Regions from separate parts of the Paenibacillus sp. GXUN7292 genome, predicted to be linked through region 1. Evidence: predicted binding sites of a transcription regulator. Region 1 holds the regulator's gene; the other holds the start of a gene.
The links. The regulator Rex, encoded in region 1, represses fermentation and respiration genes when NADH is low (regulators of the CRP and FNR family bind a similar motif). The targets are predictions, from matches to a motif close to TTGTGAAATATTTCACAA.
Positions count from the first base shown of each region.

Region 2: a site for Rex is predicted at 5,881-5,898, ahead of ACRRU2_RS18160 (cytochrome ubiquinol oxidase subunit I). Genes of this name have one in related genera too.

Region 1 is NZ_JBOZWO010000019.1:97,007-106,576, reverse strand. It holds gene ACRRU2_RS16515 (hypothetical protein) at 1-368, opposite strand, end outside; gene ACRRU2_RS16510 (DUF5590 domain-containing protein) at 611-1,129, opposite strand; gene ACRRU2_RS16505 (amidohydrolase) at 1,129-2,397, opposite strand; gene ACRRU2_RS16500 (redox-sensing transcriptional repressor Rex) at 2,417-3,073, opposite strand; gene dinG (ATP-dependent DNA helicase DinG) at 3,073-5,937, opposite strand; gene ACRRU2_RS16490 (hypothetical protein) at 5,952-6,659, opposite strand; gene panD (aspartate 1-decarboxylase) at 6,760-7,143, opposite strand; gene panC (pantoate--beta-alanine ligase) at 7,136-8,023, opposite strand; gene panB (3-methyl-2-oxobutanoate hydroxymethyltransferase) at 8,020-8,901, opposite strand; gene ACRRU2_RS16470 (biotin--[acetyl-CoA-carboxylase] ligase) at 9,188-9,570, opposite strand, start outside.
Region 2 is NZ_JBOZWO010000023.1:33,495-43,064, forward strand. It holds gene ACRRU2_RS18140 (multidrug effflux MFS transporter) at 20-1,246, shown strand; gene ACRRU2_RS18145 (class I SAM-dependent methyltransferase) at 1,248-1,922, opposite strand; gene ACRRU2_RS18150 (bifunctional 2-keto-4-hydroxyglutarate aldolase/2-keto-3-deoxy-6-phosphogluconate aldolase) at 2,535-3,203, shown strand; gene fumC (class II fumarate hydratase) at 3,502-4,887, shown strand; gene ACRRU2_RS18160 (cytochrome ubiquinol oxidase subunit I) at 6,026-7,438, shown strand; gene cydB (cytochrome d ubiquinol oxidase subunit II) at 7,425-8,438, shown strand; gene cydD (thiol reductant ABC exporter subunit CydD) at 8,447-9,570, shown strand, end outside.

The DNA of each region.
Region 1 (9,570 bases):
TACGTTTTATTTTCCATAGCTTCTGCTATTTGAAACATCGCCGATTGCCAAATGCCTTCAAGCTGAGCATTAGCTTCGGAATCGATTTGAAGCTTTAGCGTTCTATTGCCTATTACACGTTCTCCATTATGTGCAATCGTTTCATACACTTCTCTTAAATTAGCGGTAGGTGCAAGCTCAACATTAATTTCAATCCAATCACTATCGCGCTTCGGCTTGTCCGCATGAACAATACCCTGCACATCTTTTATCGCCTGCTCAAGCGGAGCTTGAACGGCTACTTGTTGGTAAATTGCCCAGCCGCCAAATAAGACCACAGCTGTCGCTAAAGCCGTGAGGAGAATTGGTTTAAATTTCAAATTAGACATTATGGCATCCTCCTGCTGTATATTAAATTTCGTATTTCTTAAATATAAGAAAGTATAAGTTTTTACACCTTATATCTGTCCTTATATTTCATCGGTAAACGCGCCAGTCCGAAGGACGGCGAAACCGTTTATCCTTGTATCACTTTTTCTATACGAAAGTATATCATATATATCAGCAGAAATGATGTTGTAAATACAGGAAAACGGAACATTACTGTTCCGTTTTCACTGCCCGTGTCGCTTTAACGTTCCGTTTTGTTAAGCATTTGATATTCGTCAATAAATTGTCCATCTGTCGCACGATAAAATGCATAATAGTATCGATTGTCTTTTTTCAATTGGACTTCCCATATGAGCTGGCCTTCCATAAAGCCTAGCTGTATTTTTTTTATAGCCGCCTCATCCGTCTGCTGCAGTTTACTTTTTATTTCATCTTCATTAAGCAATTCGGCGGAGCTTATTACAAACGGATCAATCTGCCTCCGTATAACTACCGTTAGCAATTGTTGATCTTCCGTCGTGCCGCTGACGATCCAGCTCGCTTCATCCCAAATGTACTTATGAATGGATTGAATTTCCGTAATCTCAGTCTGCTCCATTACTTTATGAATAGCGGCTTCTTTCTCTTGCCACAGCGGCTGCTGAATAGCTCTATAATATAAAACACAGCTTATAATAAGCGCAGCAACTGCGATTATTGTAACAATCAGCCAGCGCTTAGGATTCATGAGCGGCGGACGTTTTTTTTCGATAACTCTCATTATTGGCTGATCATGCGCTTGAAGCTGGCTTCCGCTTCAAACTTGATTTTTTCTTCATCCAACAGCAAGCACTCGCGATTGCGTACCAATTGTTTGCCGTCTATCCAAACGTGAAGCACATCCTTGCCAGATGCAGAGTAAACAAGATGGGACACAATATCCGTCATAGGATAAAAATGAGCTTGATCGATATTCAAAGCAATAAAATCTGCCTTCTTGCCTGCTTCCAGGCTGCCGATTTGCTCGTCCTTCCATAATGAACGTGCTCCGTATATAGTGCCAAGCTTCAATGCCTCGCTAGCCGGAATAACCGTCGGGTCATAGGATACACCTTTGTGAAGCAAAGCTGCAAAGCGGATTTCTTCAAACAGATCCAGATTATTATTGCTTGCCGGACCATCTGTGCCGAGCGACACACGCATGCCCGCTTTAAGCAATTGCGGCAATCTGGCTACACCGCTTGCAAGCTTCAAATTGCTGATCGGATTATGGGAAATCGCAACATCACGCGCGGCAAGCAAAGCAATTTCTTCATCGGTAAGATGAACGGCATGAGCAAGTAAAGTTGGGCAAGAAAAAAAGCCTAAACGATCCAAATGCTCAACTGGTCTAGCGCCGTAATCTTTAACGTTTTGCTCTACCTCTGCAATCGACTCTGACATATGAGTATGTAGGGGCAGGTTATAATCGCGCGCCGCCTGTACAAATTGCTCAATATAAGCCGGAGGGCAAGTATAAGGCGCATGCGGGGCCAGCATCGTTGAGATTCTGCCATCTGCTTTACCATTCCAATCGCGTGCGAAGGAGATGGCGTTTTGCAGCTTCTGCTTTTGCTCTTCCTCCGAGCAAAGCCCGATTACGCCTCTTGTCAGCATACCGCGCATGCCAGAGTATTCAGTAATTTCGGCAACTAACTCCATACGATCATACATATCTACAAATGTAGTCGTACCGCTTAGCAGCATTTCTACTTGCGCAAGCGCCGCTCCATTTTTAGTATCCTCAGCTGTATACTTTGCTTCCATTGGCCACATTTTTTCCGACAGCCACACCTGCAAATTTTGGTCATCAGAAAAGCCGCGCAGCAGCGTCATTGGCGTATGTCCGTGAGTATTGACCAGCCCAGGCATAAAAGCTTGCTTCGCACCGTTGATATGCTCCACATTTTGTTCAAGCAAATGCTGTGGCGGTTCTGCTTCGCCGATATAAGTAATGACATCATTAGTTACTACCATATGACCTTTAACTACCGGCTGCTCATCGTTCATCGTTACAAATAGACCATCTTTAATCCAAATTTGACCCACTCTCTTCAACTTCCTCTCGGTTTAAATAATAGGCAAGGCTAAGCAGCTCTTTTGTAAAATCCGCATGATGGATTCTTACCTCTTCAGGAACACGCAAAACGGTAGGGGCAAAATTAAGTATGCCCTCTACGCCTGCATCAATAAATTGATTAGCTACATTTTGCGCTTCCGGGGCTGGAACTGTAATAATGCCTATGCGAATTTCCTGTTCATCGATAGTTGCCTTCAGCTCATCCATTGGCTTCACAATCAAATGATTTATTTTTGTCCCTACCTTAGCAGGATGGATATCAAAAACAGCGGTTATTTTCATATTGTCCTTGGAGTACTGATTATAATTGCAAAGCGCATGTCCAAGGTTACCGGCTCCTACTAATGCAACATTTATAATTTGATCCACTTTTAAAATCTGGCGGATTTTCTCACTTAAATAGGTAACATCATATCCTATCCCCTTGCGGCCAAAATCACCAAAGTAGGCAAGATCCTTGCGTATTTGAGCAGGATTCAAATCAAGCTTAACCCCTAAATCCTGTGAAGAAATAGTTTGCACTTCATGATACTGCAATTCATTGAGCACTTGTAAATAAATCGGAAGGCGTTTGACAACCGCTTCGGATATTTTGGCTTGCTTCATTATTCTACCTCCACTTGAGCGGGATTGAGCCATTCTCTCATGCGTACAATCATTTGATCGGCATGCATCGTTTCAATTTTGGGTCCTGGCAGCGAGTACAAAAAGTGCTTTCCATAATAAGTCTCTATAACACGTGTATCATAAATAATAACGATACCTTTATCTTGTGCTGAACGGACTAATCTGCCAAATCCTTGCTTAAATCTGATTACGGCCTGAGGAATAGACAGCTTCATAAAAGGATTTTGCTTTTTGCGCAGCAGCAGCTCCGCCTTCGCTTCCGCTAATGGATGATTCGGCGGCTGAAAGGGCAATCTTACAATTGCCAGACAAACAAGTGCATCGCCAGGAATGTCCACTCCTTCCCAAAAGCTGCTTGTTCCTAATAACACTGTCATAGGATGCTGCAAAAACCGCCTTGTCAGCTTCGTCCTGTTACTGCTGTCCATTCCTTGTCCCAGCACGGTAATGTCGGTACCGGCCAGCAGCTCCTTCAATGGTTCATAGGTCATTTTGAGCATCCGGTAGGATGTAAACAAAATAAGCATTCGACCTTTCGTTTCTACGGCAGCGGCAGCAAGCGACTGCGCTAATTTTTCAATATACTTGTCGCTGACGGATGCCCCTTTCAATACCGGAAAATCTCTAGGAATAACGACCAGCGCTTGCTCCCTGTAATTAAATGGAGATGGCAATAGAACCGTTTTTAAACGACCCTGCTCCTTGTATCCTGATAATCCGAGCTGTTCAGCTGCATACTGGAAAGATTTTTGAACGGTTAAAGTAGCAGAAGTTAGTACAATACTATCTTTAACATCAAAAAAATGCTTTTGCAATTGCTCGCTGACATCTACTGGTGCAGCATATAATTGCACAGATCGAAACCGGTAAACAGGATTTGCTTCTATCCAATAGACAGAATCATTTTTTTCTAGCTTGACAAATATTCTAAGCTCATCCTTAATTCGCGTCAAATCACGCATAGCTCCATTAATATCAACTGCTAAAGCTTGGGATTGGCTTTCCTCTGCTCTTTCTTTTATATCATTGAGCATTTTATCAACCGTTGTAATTATACTGTTCAGCTCGATATGAACATTTGATTCTGAAGCAGCTATCGCTTCCCATTGCTTCGGCAGCTCTTGGCTGGAAATCCGATACACAACTCCGCCTGTATCTGCGTTGTCCTCTGAGCCATTTGACGTAAGCTGAAACATAAGCTCATACAAGGCATCCCATTGATCCTTAATCTCCTGCAGTTGGGGAATGACTGCATCAATCGTCTCTATCCAGGCCTCTTTATGGTCATCCACTTCTTCGTTCAAGCTGGAGCGAAGTGATAGCAGCATGCCAGTACGTGAATCCTTATATAATCTTGTGATGATTTGAGGCAATTGCAAGTAAGCAATTTGAATGCCAAGATGCTTGCCGGCTACATCCTCGACATGATGCGCTTCATCTACGATAAGATGGCGGTATGAAGGCAGCAAGCGATGATCGGCATGTATATCTGTAAATAGCATGGAGTGATTCGTTATGCAAACATCGGCTATGCTAGATTCATGCTTGGCCCGATGATAGAAGCAGCGCTTAAACCATGGACAGGCTCTGTTCAGACAAGAGTCAGCATCGCTGGAAACGGCTGACCAGTACTCTGCGCCGCGATTGCTCAAATTCAATTCTTCGTAGTCACCGGTTTCCGTCTCATTCAGCCAGACGACCATCTGTGCTCTCGTCAGCATATCATCATTCGTGCTGATTGGCTCCATACCGTTAACTTTAGCTTCAAATTTTCGCAGACATAAGTAATTTCCCCTGCCTTTAAAAATCGATGCCTTGAACGGAAACGGAAGCACTTCTGTTAATAAAGGAATGTCGCGATGACGCAGCTGCTCCTGCAAGTTGATTGTATGTGTACTTACGACAACTTTCGCTTCTTTGCGAATGCTATAATATAAGCTCGGGATTAAATAACCTAGTGATTTTCCTGTTCCAGTTCCTGCTTCAATTAATAAATGCTCGTCATTGCTGAGCGCATTGTAAACACGATGGAACATTTCTACTTGGGCAGTCCTTTCCTCATATTGAGGAAATTTTTGCTTAAAATTATGCTGGATCATATCCAAATATTGCTCAAAGCTTAATTGGCTTATATCCAAATCAGCAGCAGCCTCTTCGCGCGGCGGCTTTTCCTCTGTCCATTCCCGGGCGCGCAATGCAAATTGGCGATAATAATCATATTCGGCAGAGTCCAAAGCTGTTTCACTTGATACAAGCTGCTCTGTCTGCTGTATGAGCCAGCCAAAATCACTGCCGGCATCTATTAAGACAGATAGCCGCTGCAAAGTAAGCAGCGGCATCTGGCGCAGTTTTTTCATCATTTCGATAAAAATTAATGCAGTAGCCATTGCGTCACTGTCTGCACGATGCTGCTGCTCATGTGATACTTCAAATAGCTGTGCAACAACTCCAAGCTGATAAGAGGATATGGAAGGATATAATACGCGCAGCATTTCAATCGTGTCAAGCCTGCGGCCTACAAAAGGCAAATAGCCGCATTGGTCTAAAGCTCTGTTGAGAAATCCTGCATCGAAAGCCGCATTATGAGCGACAAGAACAGCATCATCCAACAGCGGAATCACATTTAGAATAACGTCATCAAGCATTGGCGCATCAGCAACAATTGCTTCATCAATGCCGGTCAATGAAGTTATAAATGCGGGAATTTCTACAGAAGGCTTTACGAACGAATTGTAAGTTTCCACAACCTTCAATTGTTCATCAACGATTACTGCAGCTATTTGTATGATTTCATCTTCTATTCCATGACCTGTCGTTTCCAGATCGATTACAGCATACTTCATTCATCCCTATCCTCTCACAAACAGCACAACTCCGTGCTCCCAAAATATAAAGAAAGCTGCTTCGGCTGGCTTAGACATGCTTCAAGATTATTTAATGAGTGCGCAAACTGCGGATAAACATCATAAGCTTTCCTGAAAAACTGCTCGGCAAGTGATAAATTTCGTTCAATCGCTTGTATGCAGCCTAGTGCATTATATCCCAGTGCAAGCCACTTTGGATAATCAGTCAGTACAATAAGCAACTGGAATTGTCGCTGTGCCTCATGCCATTGCTGCATATGCATCATGCTCATGCCCAAAAATAATCGGGCCATATTGCTCTCCGGGGCCAATCGGATCACTTGGCTGAATTGATCGGCAGCTTCTGAAAACATAAATAAATTATAATAGCCCTTGCCCTTATGAAGCGCACTTTCAGCATCCCAAGTCAATGTGCTGTTTGTTTGGCTAAATTGATAATCCTGAGCTATCTGATTTGCAGAAATCGACGATGAAACAGTATCGCTTTTTGATGACTGCTGCATATGCTCATCCATTTCTACAGCTTGGCAGCTATTTTGCGATTCGGCAAAGCAGGTCCATTTTTCCTCAAATTGCAGCCATTGCTCGATGCATAAATCACTTGCATGCTTCAGCTCAAGCAGCTGCTGATGGAACTCGTCCTTTTGTATTTCATTGGCACAAGGGTACTGCTCAATAATATGATCCAGCATCTCGTTCATCGTTGAAAACATATGTTGAAAAATGACGCATCCCGCCTTTGCAAATGAACTAAGGAGTTGATACGTACATTCTCTGTCGTTCAGGATGTTTTCATACTCATCAGACAATTGTAGAATGCGGTTCTGTGCCCATTATTTGAACGGGCTTATTGTTTTCACCGAGTATAACTACAGTCGGATTATAGTTCCGGGCTGCTTCCTCCGTCATCATTGCGTATGAAATAATAATAACCTGGTCACCCGGCTGAACCAATCGTGCTGCCGCGCCATTTAAACAAATAACACCAGAACCTCTTTCTCCAACTATAACATAGGTTTCCAGTCTTGCTCCATTATTGTTGTTCACAATCTGCACTTTTTCATTTTCCAAAATATTGGCAGCCTCCATCAGAGCTGCATCAATCGTTATGCTGCCAACATAGTTAAGATTTGCTTCCGTTACTGTGGCACGGTGCAGCTTGGACTTCATCATCGTTCTATACATGGGTCATCACCTCCACAGGCACTAATAAACTATTGTCAATCAATCTTGTTTTCCCAAAATATACAGCTACCGCGAGCAGCAGCTCCTTGTCATTGTCTGACAGCTTTTGAGTTAAATCGATTTGCTCTAGCTCAGGATAGGCGAGCAATTGCACATAGTCAATTTTCGCCAATGGTTCTTTATTAATTCTGGCTGTAACTTTTTGCAATAATAATTGTCCTGTAGCTGCACCATCCTGCTCATACAGTTCAGTCGCCATTCGCATAGCCTGCGACAAGGCGACCGCCTCAATACGCTGTTCTGCTGTCAGATAAACGTTTCTTGAGCTCAATGCAAGCCCGTCAGGCTCTCTCACAATCGGGCATTTTACAATTTCCACATCCATATTCAAGTCATGGACAAGCTGCTCGATAACGGCTACCTGCTGCGCATCCTTCATGCCAAAATAGGCTCTGCTTGGATTCACGATGTGAAACAGCTTGCTTACGACTAATCCAACGCCATCAAAATGCCCTGGTCTGGATGCTCCGCACAGCTGATCTGTAATTTGTGCAATCTTGATTGAAGTAAGCGGCTTTTTAGGATACATTTCCTCCACTGACGGCAAAAAGACAAGATCAACACCGCAGGCAGCAGCAAGCTCAATATCTCTTTCCTCATTACGCGGATAACGGTCCAAATCTTCATTCGGACCAAATTGCATCGGATTGACAAATATACTAAGCACAACAATTTGATTTTGTTCTCTTGCAGCACGCATCAAACTTGCATGACCTTCATGCAAAAAACCCATTGTAGGCACAAAGCCTACTGTTTTATCCGATTCACGCAAATCGTTTAAATGTGACTTTAAATCTTTTATTGTTCGGCATATCATCATGACTCGCTCGTCCCCTTCTGCTTGGCATCCCCATCAATATTTCCATATAATGCAGCTGGCGCCTCAGCCGCAGGCTGAAAGGCATGCTCTTCTGCAGGGTATGCTTTGCTCTTCACATCAGAAACGTATTGTTCTATAGCAAGCTTGATCGTAGTACCGACATCAGCATAGGTTTTTACAAATTTTTTAGGGATATAAGGCGATGAATATTGGATCAGATCATGATAAACAAGCACTTGCCCGTCACAGCCCCTGCCTGCGCCTATACCGATTGTAGGTATATTGACGCTGCTTGAAATCGCATAGGCCGCTTCTTCCGTCATCAATTCAACGACAATACTGAATGCGCCAGCTTTTTCAAGCGCAATCGCATCCTTAACGAGCCGTTTAATATCTGCTTCATCCTTGCCTTGAACTTTATAACCGCCTATTTGATGAACCGCCTGAGGGGTCAAGCCAATATGCCCCATAACAGGAATGCCCGCCTCAACCAGCGCTTTAACTTCTGATGCGATTTCTTGCCCGCCTTCAAGCTTTACAGCATGAGCGCCGCCTTTTTGCATAATTTGGGCAGCATGGCGAAGCGTCGCTTTTTTTCCAGCCCCATAAGTCATAAAGGGCATATCTGCAACGATAAATGTATTTGCTGCACCGCGGACAACAGCTCTGGTATGATAAATAATATCATCCAGCGTCACTGGAATTGTTGTATCATAGCCTAGCACTACATTGCCCAATGAATCGCCAACCAATATTACATCGATGCCGGCTTCTTCCGCAATTTTCGCAGAAGGATAATCATATGCAGTAAGCACAGATATCGGTTGATTTTGCTTTTTCATGTCCTTAATCTTTGTTATTGTCAGCTTTTTCCTCATCAGTACCATCCCCTTAAGGATATTTTAAACACAAAAAAACCTTTTAGCCATTGCTAAAAAGGTCCCTTAACTGAAAAGGAAACATTAGAGAACACCGCTTCCTTCTGTCTCGGTCCCTTCGGCTCAGAGCAGAGTACGCATTGTTAATCTTTTACAATCCGTGTTGAAATTTTTCTTGCCCGCGACAGTGCAGCTTCAAGGAATACCGCCTGTCAAAATTTATAGTATCAAATTGTGGCCGATTCGTAAACAACAACATGAATCCAATTATTATTGCTCGGCGGCATCAATCCAAAGGTTCGCCCATCTCAGCTGAAAAAATAGATTTTTCAGATCCGTCCTCAAGACGAACTTTAATCGCTCCGCTTTCCTCAAGACCTGTCGGCACTCCTATAATAACACCTTGTGGAGTAGTAATCACTGCAGCTTTTCCAATTGAGACCGACAATGATTCCCATAAAGGGACTATCGCCTGAAAGCCCTGCAGCTTGTACAAATCATACAGTTGCTCCCATTTCTCTAAGAAATGGGCAATAATATCCTCCCGATCAAATTGTCTGCCTGCTGCCATTCTAAGCGATACTGCTTTACTTAGCATTTCCGCCTCATAATCCGCATCACATAAATTGACACTGATTCCGATACCCGCAATAATATACTTCAATCGAG
Region 2 (9,570 bases), on a different contig from region 1:
GAGGAAGGAGAGTGGCGTTATGAAGCCGGCGGTTTCGTTAATGACGTCTGTGAATCAACAAAGTCGTTTAAAATTAGCACTTATACTCGGTTTTCTGTCCGGCATTGGACCGTTATCCATTGATATGTATTTGCCGGCTCTTCCGACATTGGCGGAGGATTTGGGAGCTTCTGCGTCAATCGCACAATTAAGCCTTACAGCCTGTCTGCTGGGGCTCGCTACAGGCCAGCTGCTTGTCGGACCGATCAGTGATGTAAGAGGGCGCAGAGTCCCGCTTATTATCGGCATAGCTGCCTATGCGGTTGTTTCGGCGCTATGCGCTTTTTCGCCAAGCATTACAATATTTATTGCCATGCGTTTCTTACAGGGCTTTGCCGGCGCGGCAGGGATCGTCATAGCGAGAGCAAGCGTGCGCGATTTGTATTCTGGACCGGAGCTGACTAAGTTTTACGCTTTGCTTATGCTTGTGAATGGAGCTGCGCCTATACTTGCGCCGATATTTGGCGCTGAGGTGCTGCAGCATACTTCGTGGCGAGGCGTGTTTTTCGTACTGAGCGCGCTGGGAATGGCGATGCTCTTGGCGGTATTAATCGGGCTTAGAGAAACATTGCCAGAGGAGCGTAGAATGAGAGGCGGGATCGGCAATACACTGCGCACCTTCAAAAGGCTGAGCCGTGACTCATTGTTCATGGGCTACGCTTTGACACAAGGGCTCGTATCCGCTTCGATGTTCGCTTATATATCGGGATCTTCCTTTGTACTGCAAGAAATTTTCCATGTCACTGCGCGGCAGTACAGTCTTATTTTTGGACTGAATGGCGTTGGAATTATTTTGGCTACACAAGTCGCCGGCAGATTGGCAGACAAGGTGGAGCCGCGCAAGCTGCTTCGCAGCGGCCTGTTATTGGCATCTTCCGGCGCATTCTTGCTGATTCTTGCGGTGACTCTGCATTTAGGCCTAGCTGCGGTTATAGCGGCATTCTTTATGGTTGTTTCAAGCGTTGGGATTATCTCGACGACTACAACTTCGCTTGCGCTGCAAAGTCAGGGGAATTCTGCCGGAAGTGCATCGGCGATGCTCGGTATGCTTTCCTTTATCGTAGGCGGAACAGCAGCGCCGCTTGTTGGGCTTGGCGGCAAGGATACGGCGCTTCCGCTTGCAATCGTAATGGCGTCATTAGTCGCCAGCGCATTTATTTGCTTCATGCTGTTGACCAAGTCGAGACAACGCAGTCAAGCGCAATAGGCTATTTGCGAGCGACAAAAACAGTGAACTCATTGTATTTATATACGCAATCTACATCCTTGAAGCCAGCTTCCCGCAGCCAAAGCAGTTGCTCTTCCATCGGTGCATTGCGATCCTCTCGCTTTCTTTCTTTGGAGGCATCCAGCGCGCTTTGCGGCAGTCCGCTGGCTAGAACAGCCTCCTCCCATTGTTGTTCATATTGCTGATTGAACAGGGAGGAACGGCTGGAGGCCTGATCCGCATTAATAAAGTATCCGCCCTCCTCAAGCTGATCATATATGGAGAAGAAGAGCTGTTTCTTCTCTTGATCGGTCAGGTGATGAATCGATAGTGAGGATACGACCGCATCAAATTTGGTATCAAAGCGGTAGCTGAGATAATCACTTGCGATATAGTTTATGTTTGAAAAGGAAGCTAGACGCTGCTCCGCCTTGGCAAGCATATCCTGGCTAAAATCAATCAGCGTCATGGCAGCAGAAGGATATTTTTGCAGCACATAGCTCGTAAGCAGTCCTGTGCCGGCCCCTAAATCCAAAATCGAAGGAGACGCCGATGGCAGCTGCAGCCATCGTATAACAGCCTCGTAGAAATCGTCATAGCATGGTATAAGTCCTCTTCTCTGCGTATCGTAATCAGTGGCAGCCTTGTCAAAAAGCTTCTTTACTTCATCGTTCATCGTAAATCCCTCCCGGCTTTCCTTATTTTCTATTCTCATTGTAAAAACGAATTGTTATATTGTGAAATATATAAAGATTATATTATTTATAGGCTTAAACTATAAGTGTGGAAAGGGTATGGAGAGAGTACGGAAAGAGTATGGAAAGGTACGCTGCTGCAATGAAGGTTGGGCGGGTGGCTGCTACGATAGCGATGAAACGTATCGACGTGGTCACACGTTCCGATATTTGCCTTAAAACGGCCTTTTTTTTAATTTGGCGGTCACACATTCCGCTATTGGGTTCAAAAGTGGGCTTTTTCTGCGATTTATGGAGCAATAACGGAACGTCTGTCACTTTGCCCCCTCAAAAATGCGAATTTTGGCGAATTAGCGGAACCACTGTCCAGCTAGGGAGATTCGCGACTGTCCAACTAGGAAGAACAACAACTGTCTCAGCTATGGAGTATCTATGACTGTCCCATCTAGTGAGAACAACACTGTCCCGCTTGGAAACGCGTTAAAATTCAAAGTATTGTCGCTAGTGCAGCATTGAGAAGTTCGTTTAAAGAAGCTATAATAAATAGTGAACAATATCGCACTAAAATGAACTTTTCAGGAAGAGGGGCCGGAATGAAAAAGCTAAAAATTTTGCAGCAGCTTTCGGAAGCAGGGGTAGTAGCAGTTCTACGTGCAGATTCTCCAGAAGAAGTGGTTGAAATGTCACGCCGAGCGATTAAAGGCGGCATTAAAGCGATTGAAATTACGATGACCGTACCTTTTGCGCTGCGCGCAATTGAGGAATTGTCTAAACAATATTCCAGCTCAGTTTCTCCGGATGCAGACAACTATGCGATTATCGGTGTAGGAACTGTATTGGATCCTGAGACGGCTCGCGCAGCTATTATGGCGGGCGCTGAGTATGTGGTATCCCCGGCACTTAATCCGGACACTGTCAGATTGTGCAATCGATATGCTATTCCTGTATTGCCAGGCACAATGACGGTAGCAGAAATTCAAACGGCGATGGAGCTAGGCGTCGATGTCGTGAAGCTGTTCCCGGGCAATCTGTATTCTCCAAGCGTTATACCTTCTATTAAAGGACCGCTTCCGCAAGCCAATATTATGCCGACTGGCGGGGTATCCTTGGATAATTTGAAGGATTGGATCAAAGCAGGTGCAGTAGCTGTCGGCATCGGTTCCGACTTAACGAAAGAAGCAGTAAAAACTGGTGATTTCTCTTTAATCGAGAAAAAAGCAGCTGATTATATGGCAGCCTATCGCGAGGCAAAAGGACAATAGCTCCTTGGCGTCGCGTCAGCTTGCTACACGCATTTGGCGCCCTTGGAGCATCTACTCTCTAGAGGCGCTTTTTGCAATGTGTTTTGGTATATGTTTTGGTATAATGATATGGGCAGCATTTCTCGTTATGTATGTTTTTGTATGATAAATATAGTATGTAAAAGTTGAAAGAGGGAGAAGCTATTTTCCGACTATTTCTTATCCTTGCTTCTTCACTAAATTCGAGTTATAACAGATAAGTAGCGATAATAGACAGGCTAGCAGATTAGATTATCAGCTTAAAGGAGTGTTTGAGGGAATGGAATTCAGAATCGAGAAGGACACGATGGGGGAAATTAAAGTCCCGGCAGATAAGTTGTGGGGCGCCCAAACTCAGCGCAGCTTGCAAAATTTCAAAATCAGTACTGAGAAAATGCCTTTGGACGTTGTTTATGCAATGGCATACGTCAAGAAAGCAGTAGCTCAAGCGAATTTGAAGCTTGGTGTTTTGGATGAGCAGAAAGCAGCAATTATTGGCGAGGTTGCAGACGAAATTATTTCTGGCAAATGGGACGAGCATTTCCCATTAGTAGTTTGGCAAACAGGCAGTGGGACGCAAACAAATATGAATGTTAACGAGGTTATAGCTAATCGCGCTAACGCCTTGCTCGCAGAACGCGGCTTGGATATTAGAATTCACCCGAACGACGATGTAAATCGCTCACAAAGCTCGAACGATACCTTCCCTGCTGCGATGCATATTGCTGGAGTTATGGCTGTAGAAAAGCAGCTGGTTCCTTCATTGGATATTTTAGCGGCTACTTTGAAAGAAAAAGTAGAAGCTTTTAAAGATATAGTTAAAATCGGACGTACTCATTTGCAGGATGCTACTCCGTTGACGCTTGGCCAAGAGGTAAGCGGCTGGTATGCCATGCTTGAGAAAACAAGAGCTATGCTAGTGCAAAGCGTTGAATCCATGCGTGAATTGGCGCTCGGCGGAACTGCAGTAGGTACAGGCTTGAACGCTCATCCGAAGTTCGCGGTTCAGGTTGCTGAAGAAATGACTGAGCTGACAGGCACATTGTTTATTACAGCGCCAAATAAATTCCATGCTCTGACTAGCCATGATCAAATCGTATACACACATGGAGCTATTAAAGCTTTGGCAGCAGATTTAATGAAAATTGCCAATGATGTCAGATGGCTTGCAAGCGGACCACGCTGCGGCATTGGCGAGCTGATCATACCAGAGAACGAGCCGGGCAGCTCGATTATGCCAGGTAAAGTCAATCCTACTCAAAGCGAAGCGATGACGATGGCTGTATGTCAAGTTATTGGTAACGACGCTACGATCGGTTTTGCAGCGAGCCAAGGTAATTTTGAGCTTAACGTATTCAAGCCGGTTATTATGTACAACTTCCTGCAATCTGTTGCGCTTATGGCGGATGCAATGGTTTCCTTCAACGATAACTGTGCGGTTGGCATCGAGCCGAATTTGCCTGTTATCCAAAGAAACCTGGAACAATCACTGATGCTTGTAACGGCATTGAATCCACATATCGGTTATGAGAATGCGGCAGCCATTGCTAAAAATGCTCATAAAAAAGGTCTAACCTTGAAAGAATCCGCTGTAGCAAGCGGCCTGCTAACTGAGGAGCAATTTGACCAATATGTCCGTCCAGAGAACATGATTGGAAGCAAATAAGTTATAAATAACCCAGCTTGATTGAGGCTCCAATTGGGGACCTTAATCAAGCTTTTTTATGTCCACCCCTGCCATGTCTGTCCCCATTACTGCCCCATCTCCGCCGCTACACCCACTATACCTGTATCGCCTAATCAACTGGACAGCAAATCCGTTATTTTGCTAAAAACGCCGAATTAGGAGTATTAAAGTGACACACGTTCCGCTATTCTACAAAAATGTAGTGGAAAACAGTCGAAAATGGGCGAATAACGGAACCACTGTCCGCGAAAGCAGAAAAATGATCGAAAACGGGCGAATAACGGAACCACTGTCCGCATAGTAGAAAAATGATCGAAAATGGGCGAATAACGGAACCACTGTCCGCGAAAGTAGAAAAATGGTCGAAAATGGGCAAATAACGGAACCACTGTCCGCGAAGTAGAAAAATGATCGAAAATGGGCGAATAACGGAACGCCTGGCCACAGGTTGAAAATAAAAATGAGGCTGAAAATGCGTATATCTCCAAATGAGAGGGTGTCGATTAATTGTAAGCAACTAATAATAAGCAATAAAAAAGGGGAACGAAGAGCAAGATTGGGAATGGAGAAGCGGCAGCGCCCGCCTTTGTAGGCCAATATTATCCTTTACAGGGGTTATGTAATCAAAAAAATTGGACTACAACAGCGGTCGGAATCCCAAACTTGATCGTAGTAGTATCCCTTTCGATTGCTTGTTGCCCTATCCACAATAAAGCGATACCCTTAGAGATGATCTTAGTCACAAAAACGGAGTTAAAGTAAATTAACGCGTTCTTGTGATCATTCGCATCCCCAGTAACCATTCCATTTAGTAAAATATTAACACTTCACATGTTTGTCAATTTCGTGCCACGAAACGGTCACTAACGACACTAAAGAGCCATATTTATCTGCATATAATTTTGTATAATAGGAGTAACTGATTGAGAATAATGTAGCTTGCGAATTGTTCTCCTTCAACTTTTGAAGAATTTGTGAATAAATTCACAAATTGTTGTGATTTTTTTCACATTAATCAATCGCGACGTATGCTTAAATTAGAAAGTAAGCATTTGACGGGGTTTGTTTCAAAGTAATTTAAAAGGATTAATACATTTAGAAAAGGTGGAGTGCAGCTATGGATGTCGTCGATTTAGCACGTTTGCAATTTGCATCTACAACAATTTTTCACTACTTTTTTGTACCAATATCAATTGGATTATCTCTCATCGTAGCGATAATGGAAACGATATATGTGGTCAAGAAGGATGAATTATATAAGCGAATGGCAAAGTTTTGGGGGACATTCCTGCTCATTAACTTCGCCGTCGGTATTGTTACAGGTATTTTGCAAGAGTTTCAGTTCGGAATGAACTGGTCTGATTTTTCAAGATTTATAGGTGATATATTTGGAACGCCGCTTGCGATTGAAGCGCTGCTTGCCTTTTTCCTTGAGTCAACGTTTATCGGCTTGTGGGTGTTTGGCTGGGACCGCTTGTCAAAAGGCGTTCACTTGGCGAGCATGTGGCTCGTTTCGATTGGTACCATTTTATCCGCGCTTTGGATTTTGGCGGCAAACTCATTTATGCAGCGCCCTGTCGGCTTTGAGGTAGTAGACGGCCGTGCAGAATTAACGGATATATTCGCGCTATTAACGAATGGTCAGCTGTTGTGGGAGTTTCCGCATACGATATTCGCTGCGTTCGCGACCGGTGCTTTTCTGGTTGCCGGTATTAGCGGCTGGAAGCTTATGCGCAAGCAAGAAATTAATTTCTTTAAACAATCATTCAAAATCAGTATTATCATTGCTCTCATTTCTTCTATTGCCATTGCACAATTCGGTCATAGCCAGGCGCAATATTTGGTTGAGACTCAGCCAATGAAAATGGCTGCGAGCGAAGGGATGTGGGAGAGAAGCACTGACCCTGCTCCTTGGACAGTTATTTCATTTATCGACACTGATAAGCAAGAAAATGGCTTTGAGATTAAAATTCCGTATATACTCAGCTTTTTGTACTATAGCAAATTTTCCGGCTCTGTTCCGGGCATGCTTGAGCTGCAGGAGCAATATGAACAAACCTATGGCCCTGGAAACTATATCCCGCCGGTCAAAACGACTTTTTGGAGCTTCCGCGTTATGGTAGGCAGCGGTATGGCCATGATTCTTCTGGCTATGTATGGCGCATATCTCACATGGCGGAAAAAGCTGGATCAGCCGAAAAATAATCTATACTTTAAATTAATGCTGTTTGCCATTTCACTTCCGTTTATCGGAAATACGGCTGGCTGGATTATGACTGAGATTGGCCGTCAGCCTTGGACCGTATTTGGGCTGCTGCGTACGGAGGATTCTGTATCGCCGAACGTATCGTCAGGTCAAGTGCTCTTCTCACTTATTTCATTCTCGTCGATATACTTGATTTTGCTTGGCATTACGATCTATTTGTTTACTCGGGTAGCACGCAAAGGCCCTGCTAGTGAAGAGAGTGAGCAAGTTGCTGATGTAGATCCGTTTGCACAGGAAGGGGGCGGCAGCAATGTCACTCAATGAGTTATGGTTTTTACTAATTGCCGTTTTGTTCACAGGATTTTTCTTTCTTGAAGGCTTTGATTTTGGTGTAGGCATGGCAACTCAAATTTTGCCGAAAAGCGATAAGGAACGCCGCGTGCTTATCAATACGATCGGACCGTTCTGGGACGCGAATGAAGTATGGCTTATAACGGCGGCAGGCGCGATGTTCGCAGCTTTTCCGCATTGGTATTCCACGATGTTCAGCGGGTACTATATGCTCCTCACGTTGATTTTGCTGGCGCTAATAGGCCGGGGTGTTGCTTTTGAATTCCGCGGCAAAATAGAGGGCGCTGCCTGGAGAAAGGTTTGGGATGCAGCGATATTTATTGGCAGCTTTTTCCCGCCGCTGTTTTTCGGAATGCTGTTTGCCAGCATGATTAAGGGTGTGCCGATTGGACAAAATATGGAAATGACAGCTGGATTCTCTGATATAGTTAATCTATACTCAGTAACAGGAGGCGTGGCAGTGGTTGCACTGTGCCTGCTGCATGGCCTAACCTTTATTTCGATACGTACTACAGGCGACGTTCGCGGCAAAGCACGCAAGGCAGCTGCGGTTGTATGGCCTGTCGCAGTAGCGCTGCTCGGACTGCTGGCTGTTCAAACCTTTGCTTCTACGGATCTGTTTGAGAAACGCGGAGTTATCATGTATATTTTAGTTGCTTTAACTGCAGTGGCTGCGGTATTAGCTTATGTGTTTATTAGAAAAGGAAGAGAAGGGCTTGCATTTGGCATGACCGGTTTACTGATCGGTTTAACATTTATAGCTTTATTTGCAGGCTTGTTCCCAAGGCTGATGGTAAGCTCTATCGACAGCGCTTATGATCTTACGGTTTACAATGCTGCATCAGGAGGCTATACGCTGAAAGCGATGACGATTGTAACAGCAGTGCTCTTGCCATTCGTACTGGCTTATCAGGCTTGGAGCTACTTCGTCTTCCACAAACGCATTACGAATAAAGATCATTTAGAATACTAGGAGCTTGTATGGACAAACAATGGCTTCGCCTTTCAGGAATTACACCGATAATGCTGCTGTTATCGGTGTTTTCCTTCCTACAGGGATTGGCAATTATAGCGCAAGCGCTGCTTCTGTCGCATGCGCTCACACAGTTATTTAATGGGGCTGCCGTATCTGATGCAGTTCAGCCTATTTTATTATTTGCGGCTATGTTTGTGCTGCGGCATACTTTTGTATGGCTGCAGCAGCGCTTTGCCGGAAGGTTTGCAGAGAAAACTACCGAAGCGCTTGGCAAACAGCTGCTGAGCAAGCTTTTTAAGCTTGGCTCAAGGTTTGCTGCCAGCGAGGGCAGCGGCAAGATTGTTAATCTTGCTCTGGAAGGAATTGTGCGGGTTAGAACTTATTTGGAGCTGTCGATTCCCCGTATGATCGATATGCTCATCATTACCGGTGCAATATGGCTTGCTGTCATCCGATTGGATTTGATTTCAGGCATTATTTTACTTGTGGCACAGCCGGTGCTCATTATCTTTTTTATTATATTAGGGCTGGCGGCCCGTTCTCTAGCGGATAAGCAGTGGAGAAGCTATCGAATATTGTCGCAGCATTTTTCGGATACGCTTCGAGGCCTTGAGACGCTGCGCTTTTTAGGAAGAAGCAAAGCGCATGCAGGTACAGTAGAGCGTGTAGCGGGGCAATATCGCAAAGCAACAATGCGGACGCTGCGGGTTGCATTTCTATCTTCGTTTTCGCTTGATTTCTTTAGTATGCTTTCAATTGCCTTTGTAGCGGTTGGATTAGGCGTGCGGCTTATCGACGGCGGCATACAGCTGGAGGCGGCTTTGGCAATTTTGCTGCTTGCTCCTGAATATTTTATGCCGATTCGAATGCTTGGCACCGACTATCATGCAACGTTAGACGGCAAGGAAGCATGGGCTTCAATTAGAGCGATTACGGAAAAGGATACAGAGAGTGAGGGCACGGCCAGCAGTCAATATGCAATCGAAAGTAGTGCTGCATCTGGCAGACAAGTTGCTTCAGAGAGCCATAATGCTGCGCCAAATAACGTCAAGTCAATGGATAGCCAGCATAACTCAACCGCTATGCTTCGCTTATCGGATGTAACGGTGCTCAGCTCAGAAGGCCGTGA